Regions from separate parts of the Streptomyces sp. R33 genome, predicted to be linked through region 1. Evidence: riboswitches for the same ligand, from Rfam matches in the RefSeq annotation. Region 1 holds a riboswitch; each other region holds the start of a gene.

Region 1 (4,423 bases):
CTCGCGGCGCAGGAGCTGCTGCACCGGCACAAGGCGCTGCTGATCGCGGACGAGGTGCAGACGGGGCTCGGCCGGACGGGAGATTTCTACGCGTACCAGAACGAGCCGGGCGTGGAGCCGGACCTGGTGTGCGTGGCCAAGGCCCTCTCGGGCGGCTATGTGCCGGTCGGTGCGACCCTGGGCAAGGAATGGATCTTCAGGAAGGTCTATTCGTCCATGGACCGGGTACTGGTGCACTCCGCCAGCTTCGGGTCCAACGCGCAGGCGATGGCCGCCGGGCTGGCGGTGCTCTCCGTCATGGAGGACGAGTCGGTGGTCGTCAACGCCCGCGCGATGGGCGACCGGCTGCGCGGGCGGCTCGCGGCGCTCGTGGACGAGTACGAGCTGCTCCACGAGGTACGGGGGCGCGGCCTGATGATCGGCATCGAGTTCGGGCGGCCGTCCTCGCTGGGGCTGCGCAGCCGGTGGACCATGCTCCAGGCGGCCCGCAAGGGGCTCTTCGCGCAGATGGTCGTGGTGCCGCTGCTGCAGAAGCACCGGATCCTGACGCAGGTGTCCGGCGACCATCTGGAGGTCATCAAGCTCATCCCGCCGCTGATCGTGGACGAGGGTGACGTCGACCGGTTCGTCGGCGCCTTCCGCGCGGTCATGGACGAGGCGCACGGCGGGGGCGCCCTGATGTGGGACTTCGGCAGGACGCTGGTGAAGCAGGCCGTCGCCGGCGGCTGACGGCCTGCTCCACGGCCGGTTCGGGCCGTCAGTCGAGCAGCTGCTCCCGCAGCCGGCCGAGGGTCTCGGACGAGAGTCCGAGGCCCTCGGCGAGGTACCGGTCGACCCCGCCCCAGTGCGCGTCGATGGTGTCGAAGGCGGCCGTGAGGTACTCGGCGCGGGCGTCGAAGAGCGGGGCGAGCAGCTCCATCACCTCGGGGGAACGGGCCTCGGGGGTGTCGCCGGTCCGGCGCACCCGGTAGCGGCGGTGCGGAGCGTTGGACTCCAGGTAGTCCGCCACGATCGCCTCGCGCTCGACGCCCAGCGCGAGCAGGGTGACGGCGATCGAGAGGCCGGCCCGGTCCTTGCCGGCCGCGCAGTGCATGAGCGCCGGAATGCTGTCCTCGGCGAGGGCGTGCACGACCCGGCCGTGCTCGGCGGTGCGGTGCTCGACCATCGAGCGGTACGAGTTGGTCATCCGGGCGGCGGCCTTCCCCTCGCCCAGGATTCCCCGGAGCTGCTCGAGGTTGCCGGCCCGAACCATCTTCCAGAATTCTTTCCCGTCGGCCGGATCCGACAGCGGGATGTTGACGTTCCGCACGCCGGGAAGCTCGACGTCGAGTCCCTCCAGGGCGTGGTCGGCGCCGTTGCGGAAGTCGAAAATCGTGTGGAGGCCGAGCGATGCGAGGAATTCTGCATCGGTTTCGGTGGCATGTGCCAGATGTCCGCTACGGAACAGTTTTCCCGGCTTGACCCTCCGCCCGTCGATGGTCGGCAAGCCGCCCACGTCGCGGAAGTTGCGCACTCCGGCCAGCTCGGGCTCCGGTACGGGCTCCGTCCGCGGGAACTGGGGTATCTGCTGGGTCACGGGAACTCCTCCGCGTCGTCGTGGGATGTCCGAATTACGCTGCTTGGGAGCAACTTGCCATAGCTGGATGCGAGATCGGGCGCAGCCCCGTGAGCCAGATCATACGGTGACCGTGAGTGCCTGATCGCCGAAGTCGAATGGCCCGGCCGGAGCGGTTGTTGGCGGCCGGTAATGGACGCAGGGTGACCGGAATTCCCTCGAACTCCCCGGTCTGTGAATCCGTGGGGAAATTCGTGGCTTGTTCGGGATGGCTCAACTCGATTACCTTCGCGATCGATCCGGATGGACCGCCGAATCCTGCCGCCGTCCGGAAACCGCACCCGACTATTCACGCGCGCGGCAGGAGCGGGGGAACCAGGTAAGCCGCTGTTCCCGATCTTTGTATCGGCGCAGCTCGGGGTGAAGCCGTGCATGTTCCGTTCATGTGCTGCCGGACATCTCCAGTCCGAACCCGACAGCTCACCTCGCAGGCGACGGAGAGGAATTCGCCATGCCTGCAAAGGGTAAGCACCGCCGTCCCAAGTCCCGTTCCGTGGCGCGCGGCTTCGCCGTCGCAGGCACCGGCGGTGCGGCCCTCGCGCTGCCGCTGCTGGGCGCCGCCGGGGCTCAGGCGGCCGGCGCCCCGGCCGCCGCCCCCGCCTCGGCTCCCGTGCAGGCACCGCAGGTTTCGGCGGCGCTGCAGGCCGCGCCCGCTGCCGCCGCGCAGTCCGCGCCGGCCGTCTACACCGTCGTGCCCGGCGACTACCTCTCCAAGATCGCCCACGACCGCCACCTCCCGGGCGGCTGGCAGCAGCTGTACGCCGACAACCGCGAGGCCGTGGGCACCGACCCGTCGCTGATCCACCCCGGGCTGAAGCTGACCCTCGGTGCGCGGGGCGAGGCGGCGCCGGCCGCGCAGGCTCCGGCCCGGGAGTCCGCCCCGGCCCCGGCGAAGAAGTCCTCGGCCCCGGACTCGGCCTCGTCCTCCGCCGGCAAGGGCTCCGCGGACGCCGCACCGGCCCCCGCCGCCCCCGCGGCCGCGGCCGCCGCCGCACCCGCCAAGAAGAGCACGGCCGCCGGGTCCGCCGCCGGTACGGTCACGGCCGCCGGCTTCGTCGCCCCCGTCGGCGGCGGGATATCGACCCAGTACAAGACCCCCGGCGCCATGTGGTCCAGCGGCTACCACACCGGTGTCGACTTCATCGCGAGCTCCGGCACCACCGTCCGGGCCGTGGGTGCGGGCACCGTGGTCTCCGCCGGCTGGGCCGGCGCGTACGGCAACGAGGTCGTCATCCGGCACGCGGACGGCAAGTACTCCCAGTACGGCCACCTGTCCCAGCTCTCCGTCTCGGCCGGCCAGAGCGTCACCGCCGGCCAGACCATCGGCCTCTCCGGCTCCACCGGCAACTCGACCGGCCCGCACCTGCACTTCGAGATCCGCACCGGCCCGTCCTACGGCTCGGACATCGACCCGCTGGCCTACCTCCGCACCAAGGGTGTGAGCATCTGACGGCTCCCGCCGTCGGAGAGAGGCAGCCGGACTCGTGAGGCCGGGACCCGAGGGGGGTCCCGGCCTCACGCTTTGCTATTCCGCACCGACCAGGTGGTATAGATCACGGTCCGTCAACCCCTTCCTACGATGGCGTAGGTCACGCCCTGGGGTGAAGGATGTGTTCTCGTGGCAGCGACGAAGACGACACTCAAGACCATCGGCTCGTACGCGGCGATCGGGGACAGCTTCACCGAGGGTGTGGGGGACCCGGGGCCCGGCGAGACCTTTCTCGGCTGGGCGGACCGGCTGGCCGTACTCCTGGCCGATCAGCGCGAGGAACACGAATTCCGGTACGCGAACCTGGCCGTGCGGGGGCGCCTCCTCGACCAGATCGTGGCCGAACAGGTCCCGCGGGCCAAGGAGCTCGCACCGGACCTGGTGAGCTTCTGCGCCGGCGGCAACGACATCATCCGGCCCGGCAGTGACCCCGACGACGTGGCGGAGCGGTTCGAGGCGGCCGTCGCCGACCTCACGGGAGCCGTCGGCCACGTCATGATCACCACCGGCTTCGACACCCGCGGCGTGCCGGTCCTCAAGCACCTCCGGGGCAAGGTGGCCACGTACAGCGCCCATGTGCGCGCCATCGCCGACCGCTACGACTGCCCGGTGCTCGACCTCTGGTCGCTGAAGTCCGTACAGGACCGGCGCGCTTGGGACGACGACCGGCTGCACCTCTCGCCCGAGGGGCACACCCGGGTCGCGCTGCGCGCCGCCCAGGTGCTGGGGCTCGAGGTGCCGGCCGACCCCGACCAGCCGTGGCCGCCGCAACAGCCGCGCGGCTCCGTGGACGTGACGCGGGACAACATCCAGTGGGCGCGGGAGCATCTGGTGCCGTGGATCGGGCGGCGACTGCGCGGGGAGTCCTCCGGGGACCACGTGGAGGCCAAGCGTCCGGACCTGCTGCCGCTCTAGGCTCCAGAGCGGTGCGGGAGGGGCGGAGCAGTGGAAAAGGGGCAGGGGCGGAACAGGGGAGAGGGAGGGGCGGGAGGACCGGGTAGGAGGAGGGGAACGCGCGGCGGAATCCTTCGGGGCCGGTGCGCGTTGGCATGGTGATAGACCGGAAACCAGTACGGCCTCTCTCAGGCCGTCCGCCCCATCCGCCCCACCCTCCCAGGAGGCGCCTTGACCGGCTCCCGTCCCCTGCGTCCACGGCTGCGCGCCCTGCGGCCCGAAGCCTTCGGCGCGGATGCGTCCGGCGCACGCCTGGAGCGGATCCACCGCTCGCCGAACTTCGCCGACGGTGTCTTCCAGAACCCGGTCGGGGCCCGGACCAGGCCCTCCGGCTCCATGCTGGAGTTCGCCAAGATCTACTTCCG
Region 2 (4,423 bases), 790 kb from region 1:
GGCACGACCGGGTCTGGGCGGCGCAGGTGCTCGGCACGTACTGCCTGGGCGGCACCCTCACCTCGCGCCTGGACAAGGTGCTGCGCGAGGAGAAGGGCTACACGTACGGCGTGCGCGCCTTCGGCCAGGTGCTGCGCTCCACCGCGGACGGCAAGGGCGCCTCGATGCTCGCCATCAGCGGCTCCGTGGACACCCCCAATACGGGCCCGGCGCTCGACGACCTCTGGAAGGTGCTCCGCACCCTCGCGGAGGGGGGTCTGACCGACGCCGAACGGGACGTGGCGGTACAGAACTTGGTGGGTGTGGCCCCGCTGAAGTTCGAGACGGCCGCGGCCGTCGCCGGCACGCTCGCCGACCAGGTCGAGCAGGAGCTCCCGGACGACTACCAGGCCCGGTTGTACGCACAGCTGGCCCAAACGGGCACGGTGGAGGCGACTTCGGCCGTTCTGGCCGCCTTCCCGCTGGACCGCCTGGTCACGGTCCTGGTAGGCGATGCCTCGCAGATCGAGGCGCCGGTGCGGGCGCTCGGGATCGGTGAGGTCACCGTCGTCGGCAACTGACGGACATCCCAAGGGGCTCCGGTGGCTTGTCCACCGGGGCCCCTTATGTCTGTTTAGTGGAGAGGTTGCTTGTATGCGGTGTGGCGTACGCAACAAAAAGGCGTGTCTGTTTGGCGATTGACTGATGATCCGCCTAGCGTCGGCCGTGCTGTCCGTCAGTTGTACGCGCCGCACCCGCGGCACCGGGCAGCGATCGCCGAGTCCCCGTCAGGCGCGAGCCTGGGGAGCCGGGGACCCACATGCGTCCCTGGGGTGAATCGGACCGCCTCGCCAGAGGGGGCCCGTAGGAGACCTTCCTGCTCCGAACCCGTCAGCTAACCCGGTAGGCGAGAAGGAAGGAAAGGATCAGCCCCTTCATGGCGTTTGGCAGTCGTGCCGCCGGTAAGCACCGTGGTTCCAGTCGTCTGAGCCGCAAGACCGCCGGTTACGCCGGCATAGCCGCCCTCGCCACCACCGGTGTCGTCGGCTCCCTCGCAGGCCCGGCGTTCGCCGCGTCGGACAAGGCCCCCTCCATGGAGGACACCGGCCTGAACGCCGTCGTGACGGCCGAGGACCTCCCGGTCCAGATCGAGGCCCAGGCCGAGGCCCAGGAGCACGCGGCCGAGGCCGCTGCCGCCAAGGCGAAGGCGGAGGCCGACGCGAAGGCGCGCGCCGCCGAGGCCAAGCAGAAGGCCGAGGAGAAGGCGAAGGCCGAGCGCGAGGCCGCCGAGCGCGCCGCCCGCGAGGAGGAGCGCAAGCGCCTCAACACCTTCGTCGCCCCCGTCGACGGCTCCTACATCAGCACCCAGTGGCACGCGGGCGGCGGCATGTGGTCCTCCGGCAGCCACACCGGCATCGACTTCCACGCGGCCTCCGGCACCTCGGTGCACGCGGTCGGCGTCGGCACCGTGGTCGAGGCAGGCTGGGGCGGCGCGTACGGCAACAACGTCGTGATCAAGCACGCCGACGGCACCTACACCCAGTACGGCCACATGTCCTCGCTGAGCGTCTCCGTCGGCGAGCAGGTCACCCCGGGCCAGCAGATCGGCCTGTCGGGCTCCACCGGCAACTCCAGCGGCCCGCACCTGCACTTCGAGGCCCGTACCGGCTCCCAGTACGGCTCGGACATCGACCCGGTCGCGTACCTGCGCAACCACGGCGTCGACGTCTGACCCGCAGCACTTCACCGAAGGCCCCGGCTCCCCGAGCCGGGGCCTTCGCGTTGTGGCCGCAAGTGGCCGCATCGTGGCTGTAAATATTCGCGATTTCGGTCCGCGCTCGGAAAACATCGCGTGTTGCAATAGAGTCCCAGTACGATCCCAGCACGGTCGCGGCAATGGCGTCGGCAGTCGGAATTAAGCGGAGGTCCGGACTTGCGTATTCCTGCGCACGCGGTATGCACGGCAATCCGCGACGACATCGTCTCCGGAGTCTTCGAGCCGGGCGGCAGGCTGACCGAGGAGCTTCTGGCCCGCCGGTACGGGGTCTCGCGCGTCCCGGTCCGCGAGGCGCTGCGGACCCTGGAGTCCGAGGGTTTCGTCACCACCCGGCGCCATGCGGGCGCCTGCGTGGCCGAGCCCACCGAGCAGGAGGCGGCCGACCTCCTGGAACTGCGGATGCTGCTCGAGCCGGTGGCCGCGGCCCGAGCCGCCCGCCGGCGCACCGAGGCCCACCTCAAGGTACTGCGCGGGCTGGTCAGGCTGGGCCAGGAGCGGGCCAGGCGGGGCCAGGGGGAGGACCTGCGGTCCCTGGGGGGCTGGTTCCACGAGACCCTCGCCCAGGCCTCCGGCAGCCCCGGGCTGATCGCGCTGCTCACGCAGATGCGGCACAAGGTCGCGTGGATGTACGCCGTGGAGGCGCCGGCCCGGCCCGTGGAGTCGTGGGCGGAGCACGGGGCGATCGTGGACGCGGTGGCGCGCGGGGACGCCGAGCGGGCGCGGGCGCTGACGGCGGCCCACGCGGACCGGGCGGCCGGAGCGCACCGGCTGCGCGTGAGGACTTCGCAACATGCCGTAAACATGGCGGGCGGTCCGCATTAACAAATAGCGCGTATTAATAAGCTGGCGGTGTCTGAATTTACGGCGCATCGACGGCGCATTGGTGCGGTATCGGCGCGATATTGGCGCGGTATTGGCGCGCAGTCGTGGTCGCCCGGCGCGGACGGCGGAATTGCCGAAACGACGAAGCCGCGGCCTCCGGAATTCCGGTGACCGCGGCTTCGCCGCATGTCCGGGCGTGAACCCGAAGGGTCAGACGGTCTCGGGGAGCTCCTCGAGGCCCTCGGCGACCAGCTTCGCGAGGCGGTCCAGCGCCGCCTCGGCGCCCTCGGCCTCGGACGCGAGGATGATCTCCTCGCCGCCCTGGGCGCCCAGGCCCAGCACCGCGAGCATGGACGCGGCGTTGACGGGGTTCCCGTCGGCCTTCGAGATGGTCACCGGGACGCCGGAAGCGGTCGTCGCGCGGACGAAGATCGAGGCGGGACGAGCGTGCAGGCCCTCGGCCCAGCCGACGTTGACGCGGCGCTCTGCCATGGTGATGCCCTTCAGGTTCTTACGGTTGTCTAGACCAGTCTCTCACGACGCCTCGAATGCTCCGACCGACCACCGGCCCGACTCCTCCGCCGTTCGACCTAACCCAGCTTGCACTCATTTGCCCCTGCTTGCCGTACGCGCCGCGCAGGAGCTGTCCGGCCGGTCCTGGCCTTAAGATCGCCGCATGACCACCGCGTCGGACCCCTCGTACCCGGCCCACTGGGAAGCGGACGTCGTCCTGCGCGACGGCGGCACCGCCCGGATCAGGCCCATCACCACGGAGGACGCGGGCCGACTGGTCAGCTTCTACGAGCAGGTCTCCGACGAGTCGAAGTACTACCGCTTCTTCGCGCCCTACCCCCGGCTGTCCGACCGCGACGTGCACCGCTTCACGCACCACGACTACGTGGACCGGGTCGGCCTCGCGGCGACCATCGGCGAGGAGTTCATCGGCACCGTCCGCTACGACCGGATCGGCCCCGACGGCCGGCCCGCCTCCGCGCCCGCCGACGAGGCCGAGGTCGCCTTCCTCGTCCAGGACGCCCACCAGGGCCGCGGGGTCGCCTCCGCGCTCCTCGAACACATCGGCGCGGTCGCCCGCGAGCGGGGCATCCGCCGGTTCGCGGCCGAGGTGCTGCCCGCCAACAGCAAGATGATCAAGGTCTTCACCGACGTCGGCTACCAGCAGAAGCGCAGCTTCGAGGACGGCTCCGTCCACCTCACCCTCGACCTCGAACCCACCGCCGAGTCCCTGGCCGTGCAGCGCGCCCGCGAGCAGCGCGCCGAGGCCCGCTCCGTGCAGCGGCTGCTGGCTCCCGGCTCGGTGGCGGTGATCGGAGTCAGCCGCTCCGGCGGGGGCGTCGGCGCGGCGGCCCTGCGGAACCTGCGTGACTGCGGCTTCCAGGGCCACCTCTACGCCGTGAACGAGGCCGTCACCACCGACCTGCTGGACGGCGTACGGGCCTACCGCGCCCTCGGCGACATCGGCACCCCGGTCGACCTCGCGGTGATCGCGGTCCCCGCCGAGCGCGTCCCCGAGGCCGTGGCCGCCTGCGGCGAGCACGGGGTGCAGGGGCTGGTGGTGCTGTCCGCCGGCTACGGGGAGAGCGGCGCGGCCGGGCTCGACCGGCAGCGCGAACTGGTGCGCCAGGTGCGCTCGTACGGGATGCGGCTGATCGGGCCGAACGCGTACGGCGTGATCAACACCGCGCCGGAGGTCCGGCTCAATGCCTCCCTGACGCCGGCGCCCGCGCCGATCCGGGGCCGCATCGGGCTGTTCACCCAGTCCGGGGCGATCGGCATCTCGCTGCTCTCCGCCCTGCTGCGGCGCGGCGAGGGGCTGTCGTCCTTCGT
Region 3 (4,423 bases), 3.3 Mb from region 1:
CCTGGCTGCGCGAGCACTCCCCGGTGCACCGCACGAAGCTCCCCAGCGGGGTCGAGGCCTGGCTGGTCACCCGGTACGCCGACGCCCGCCAGGCCCTCGCGGACCAGCGGCTCAGCAAGAACCCGGCGCACCACGCGGAGCCGGCGCACGCCAAGGGCAAGACCGGGATCCCGGGGGAGCGCAAGGCGGAGCTGATGACGCACCTGCTCAACATCGACCCGCCGGACCACACCCGGCTGCGGCGGCTGGTGTCGAAGGCGTTCACCCCGCGCAGGGTGGCCGAGTTCACCCCGCGGGTGCAGGAGCTGACCGACCACCTCATCGATGGGTTCGCGAGCAAGGGGGAAGCCGATCTCATCCACGAGTTCGCCTTCCCGCTCCCCATCTACGCCATCTGCGAGATGCTCGGCGTACCGCGCGAGGACCAGGACGACTTCCGCGACTGGGCCGGGATGATGATCCGCCACGGCGGCGGCCCGCGCGGCGGTGTCGCCCGCTCCGTGAAGCAGATGCGGACCTACCTCGGCGAACTCATCCACCGCAAAAGGGATGATCTGGGCAATGACCTCATCTCCGACCTGATCCGCGCGAGCGACCACGGCGACCACCTGACGGAGGCCGAGGCCACGGCGATGGCCTTCATCCTCTTGTTCGCGGGCTTCGAGACCACGGTGAACCTGATCGGAAACGGGGTGCACGCCCTGTTCATGAACCCCGGTCAGCGCACCCGCCTCCAGGACTCCCTGGCCGCCGGGGAGAGCAGCCTGCTGGAGACCGGCATCGAGGAGCTGCTCCGCTACGACGGCCCCGTGGAGCTGGCCACCTGGCGGTTCGCCACCGAGCCGCTGACCCTCGGGGGCCAGGACATCGCGGCCGGCGATCCGGTGCTCGTCGTCCTCGCCGCGGCCGACCGGGACCCCGATCGGTTCGCCGATCCCGACACCCTCGACCTCTCACGCACCGACAACCAGCACCTCGGATACGGGCACGGCATCCACTACTGCCTGGGTGCTCCGCTCGCACGACTTGAAGGGCAGACGGCGCTTGCGACTTTGCTGACGCGTCTGCCCGATCTGGAACTCGCTGTTCCGCCCAACGAGCTTCGCTGGCGCGGGGGTCTGATCATGCGTGGCCTGCGCACTCTTCCCGTCAGGTTCACAGCCCGAAACATCTGAAGGCACCCTGACCGTAAGTCAGCCACGGTCAAGAGTTGTGACTTGCGTGCTAAGACGGCTAGGTTCTGCCGTTACCCAGCCGTTATGCGAAAGGTGCAGCTCATGCGTTCCGGGAACGGCCGCCACAGACGCCCCCGCCAGGTACCCGCGATAGTCGTCACCGCCGGAGTCACCGGTTCCGCCCTGGCTCTGCCGCTGCTCGCCGCCACCGGCGCGAGCGCGGCGGACACCTCCACGTGGGACAAGGTCGCCGAGTGCGAGAGCGGCGGCTCCTGGAGCGCCAACTCCGGCAGCGGGTCCTACGGCGGACTTTCGTTCACGCAGGAGCAGTGGAACTCCTCCGGCGGCCTCGACTTCGCCGAGCGCCCCGACCTCGCGAGCCGTTCGCAGCAGATCGCCGTCGCCGAGCGGGTCCTGGGCACGCAGGGCCCCCAGGCGTGGGGGCAGTGCTCGGAGTCGGCCGGGCTGACCCGGCAGGCCCCCGCCGCGTCCGTGGACCCGGGCCTGCCCGGCACGCTCGGCCCCGTCGCCGCGAGCCCCTCCCGCCCCGACCACTCGGTCCCGGCCGGCGGTACCGGCGCGAAGGCGCACGATTTCGGCGCCCCGACCCCGGCTCCGGCCCCGGCGCCGGACTTCACGCTCCCGCCGGCGCCGCTCGCGCCGAACAGCGGACTGCCCGTCATGCCCGACCCGGACGTGCCGTCCACGTCGCCGACCGTCCCGGTGCTCCCGGGCGACCCGACCGCCAACCCGGGTACTCCCACGGCCCCGACGGACCCGACCGCGCCGACGGCCCCGGGAAGCCCGACCAAGCCCGGCGGCCCGGCGGACCCGACCGTTCCGGTCGTTCCGGCCGACCCCGGCTCCCCCGCGGCCCCGGGCGCCCCGGGCGCCTCCACCGACCCGAGTGCCATCCCGGACCCCACCGGCACCGGCAAGCACCGTGGTACGCCCGCCCTCGAGCTGCCCGCCGCATCTGAGGGGGTGTCGGCGCCCTCGTACACCGTCCAGGCGGGCGACAGCCTGGCCACCATCGCGTCTGCCAAGGGGGTCAAGGGCGGCTGGAACGCGCTCTACCAGGCCAACGAGCAGGTCATCGGCGAGGACGCGGATCTGATCAAGCCCGGCCAGAACCTGGATCTAAGCTAGGAATAGCGGCACTTCGGACACCCGGAAAGAGCTGAATGTCCGTTATCTGCAAGTGAGACATGTGTCTCTTCCGGTCAACTGGCGTGTCCCGTCCGGAGCCTTCCGCAAACCCCGTCCTCACCTGCGCAAACGCCCGTAAGGGGAGCGCAAGTAGGGGCCGTTTCTCCCCGGTGTTCCTCGTTGAACATCGGGGAGAGACCTGTCTACCTTCTGAGTCGCCCGCCACCGCGGGCTCCTTCGACCGCATCGCCGAATCCTGCCGGCGGCCGGAGGGAACAGTCGTCGCGTCAAGCGCCGAAGGCAGGAGCGGGGGAACCAAGGTAGGCGCCGGGACCGGCCGTTGAGAGACGGTCACGGAAACGGCTAGGGGTTAAGTCGTGCGCCACGTCGCACGGCCGGGCACTCATCCGCCCGAACCCGACAGCTCACCTCGCAGGCGTCGGTGAGGAGAACTCCATGCTGCTTTCCGGCAAGGGCAAGCACCGTCGCGCCTCCAAGGCTGCCCGCATCGTCACGCTCGCCGGCGTCACCGGTGTCGTCGTCGCCGCCCCGCTGATGGCGGCCGGCTCGGCCTCCGCCGCCACCGCGTCCGAGTGGGACCGCGTCGCGCAGTGCGAATCCGGCGGCAACTGGTCCATCAACACGGGCAACGGCTACTACGGCGGCCTGCAGTTCTCGTCCTCCACCTGGGCCGCGTACGGCGGCAAGGCGTACGCCGCGCAGGCCAACCAGGCCTCCAAGTCGCAGCAGATAGCCATAGCCGAGAAGGTCCTCAAGGGCCAGGGCAAGGGTGCGTGGCCGTCCTGCGGCGTCGGCCTCTCCAACTCCTCTTACACCGGCGGTGGTACGACCGACACCCCGAAGAAGACGGAGCAGAAGACCGAGACCAAGAAGACCCAGCCGAAGAAGACCGAGCCGAAGAAGGAGACGAAGCGCTCCGAGGCTCCGACGACCCGCTCCGAGCGCTCCGAGGCCCCGGCCCCGAAGACCGGCAACGGCTCGTACGAGGTCAAGCCCGGCGACACCCTCGGCACCATCGCCGAGACCAACGGCGTCAAGGGCGGCTGGGAGAAGCTCTTCGAGCTCAACAAGGACATCGTCTCGGACGCCGACCTGATCTTCCCCGGTCAGAAGCTGAAGCTCAGCTGAACCCTGCCGTAACAACTGCGGCAGCGAGCACAGCACGCAGCATCCCCACCGCCCGGCGCGTCTTCCCCTCACGCGCCGGGCGGCGGCGTTTTTCCGGCCCGGGCCCCTCCTGTTCCCCTCCCGGACCCGCCCCGGACCCGGCCGGGACGGTGGCGATCAGGAGTCCTATGTACCGGAAGGCGGGTATTCGGGCCCTTTTTCGTCCCAGGAGGCGGGCGGTCGGCCGGCCTAGTGCCCGGAGCCGGTTAGGCTCTAGTCGGCGGGGCCATCCCACGGCCCGACATGCCACCGCACACCCAGCGTCACATCCCAGAAGGAGATGCTCGTGCCGTCCATCGACGTCGTCGTAGCCCGGGAAATCCTGGACTCCCGAGGCAACCCCACGGTCGAGGTCGAGGTGGGCCTCGACGATGGCAGCACCGGCCGTGCTGCAGTTCCGTCCGGCGCCTCCACCGGTGCTTTCGAGGCCATTGAGCTCCGCGACGGTGACCCCAACCGTTACATGGGCAAGGGTGTCGAGAAGGCCGTCCTCGCGGTCATCGAGCAGATCGGCCCGGAGCTCGTCGGCTACGACGCCACCGAGCAGCGCCTGATCGACCAGGCCATGTTCGACCTGGACGCCACCGACAACAAGGGCTCGCTCGGCGCCAACGCCATCCTCGGCGTGTCCCTCGCCGTCGCGCACGCCGCGTCCGAGGCCTCGGACCTCCCGCTCTTCCGCTACCTCGGCGGCCCGAACGCGCACCTGCTGCCCGTTCCGATGATGAACATCCTCAACGGTGGGTCGCACGCCGACTCCAACGTGGACATCCAGGAGTTCATGATCGCCCCGATCGGCGCGGAGTCCTTCTCCGAGGCGCTGCGCTGGGGTGCCGAGGTCTACCACACCCTCAAGAAGGTCCTGCACACCAAGGGCCTGTCCACCGGCCTGGGCGACGAGGGCGGCTTCG

The links. A riboswitch is a leader RNA that binds a small molecule or an ion and turns the genes downstream of it on or off. The one in region 1 is predicted to bind cyclic di-AMP.
Positions count from the first base shown of each region.
Region 2: it holds a riboswitch for cyclic di-AMP, as region 1 does, so the genes downstream of both, AB5J51_RS12185 (M23 family metallopeptidase) here and AB5J51_RS09110 (peptidoglycan DD-metalloendopeptidase family protein) in region 1, are expected to answer to the same signal.
Region 3: it holds a riboswitch for cyclic di-AMP, as region 1 does, so the genes downstream of both, AB5J51_RS23950 (transglycosylase family protein) here and AB5J51_RS09110 (peptidoglycan DD-metalloendopeptidase family protein) in region 1, are expected to answer to the same signal.

Region 1 covers NZ_CP165727.1:1,902,604-1,907,026, reverse strand. Annotated here, with positions in the region: gene AB5J51_RS09120 (aspartate aminotransferase family protein) at 1-729, shown strand, start outside; gene AB5J51_RS09115 (tyrosine-protein phosphatase) at 758-1,576, opposite strand; cyclic di-AMP (ydaO/yuaA leader) riboswitch at 1,855-2,062, shown strand; gene AB5J51_RS09110 (peptidoglycan DD-metalloendopeptidase family protein) at 2,067-3,065, shown strand; gene AB5J51_RS09105 (SGNH/GDSL hydrolase family protein) at 3,234-4,019, shown strand; gene AB5J51_RS09100 (MBL fold metallo-hydrolase) at 4,230-4,423, shown strand, end outside.
Region 2 covers NZ_CP165727.1:2,692,717-2,697,139, reverse strand. Annotated here, with positions in the region: gene AB5J51_RS12190 (pitrilysin family protein) at 1-560, shown strand, start outside; cyclic di-AMP (ydaO/yuaA leader) riboswitch at 745-903, shown strand; gene AB5J51_RS12185 (M23 family metallopeptidase) at 917-1,711, shown strand; gene AB5J51_RS12180 (GntR family transcriptional regulator) at 1,913-2,578, shown strand; gene AB5J51_RS12175 (HPr family phosphocarrier protein) at 2,789-3,070, opposite strand; gene AB5J51_RS12170 (GNAT family N-acetyltransferase) at 3,255-4,423, shown strand, end outside.
Region 3 covers NZ_CP165727.1:5,213,917-5,218,339, forward strand. Annotated here, with positions in the region: gene AB5J51_RS23940 (cytochrome P450) at 1-1,175, shown strand, start outside; gene AB5J51_RS23945 (transglycosylase family protein) at 1,278-2,324, shown strand; cyclic di-AMP (ydaO/yuaA leader) riboswitch at 2,607-2,778, shown strand; gene AB5J51_RS23950 (transglycosylase family protein) at 2,781-3,473, shown strand; gene eno (phosphopyruvate hydratase) at 3,793-4,423, shown strand, end outside.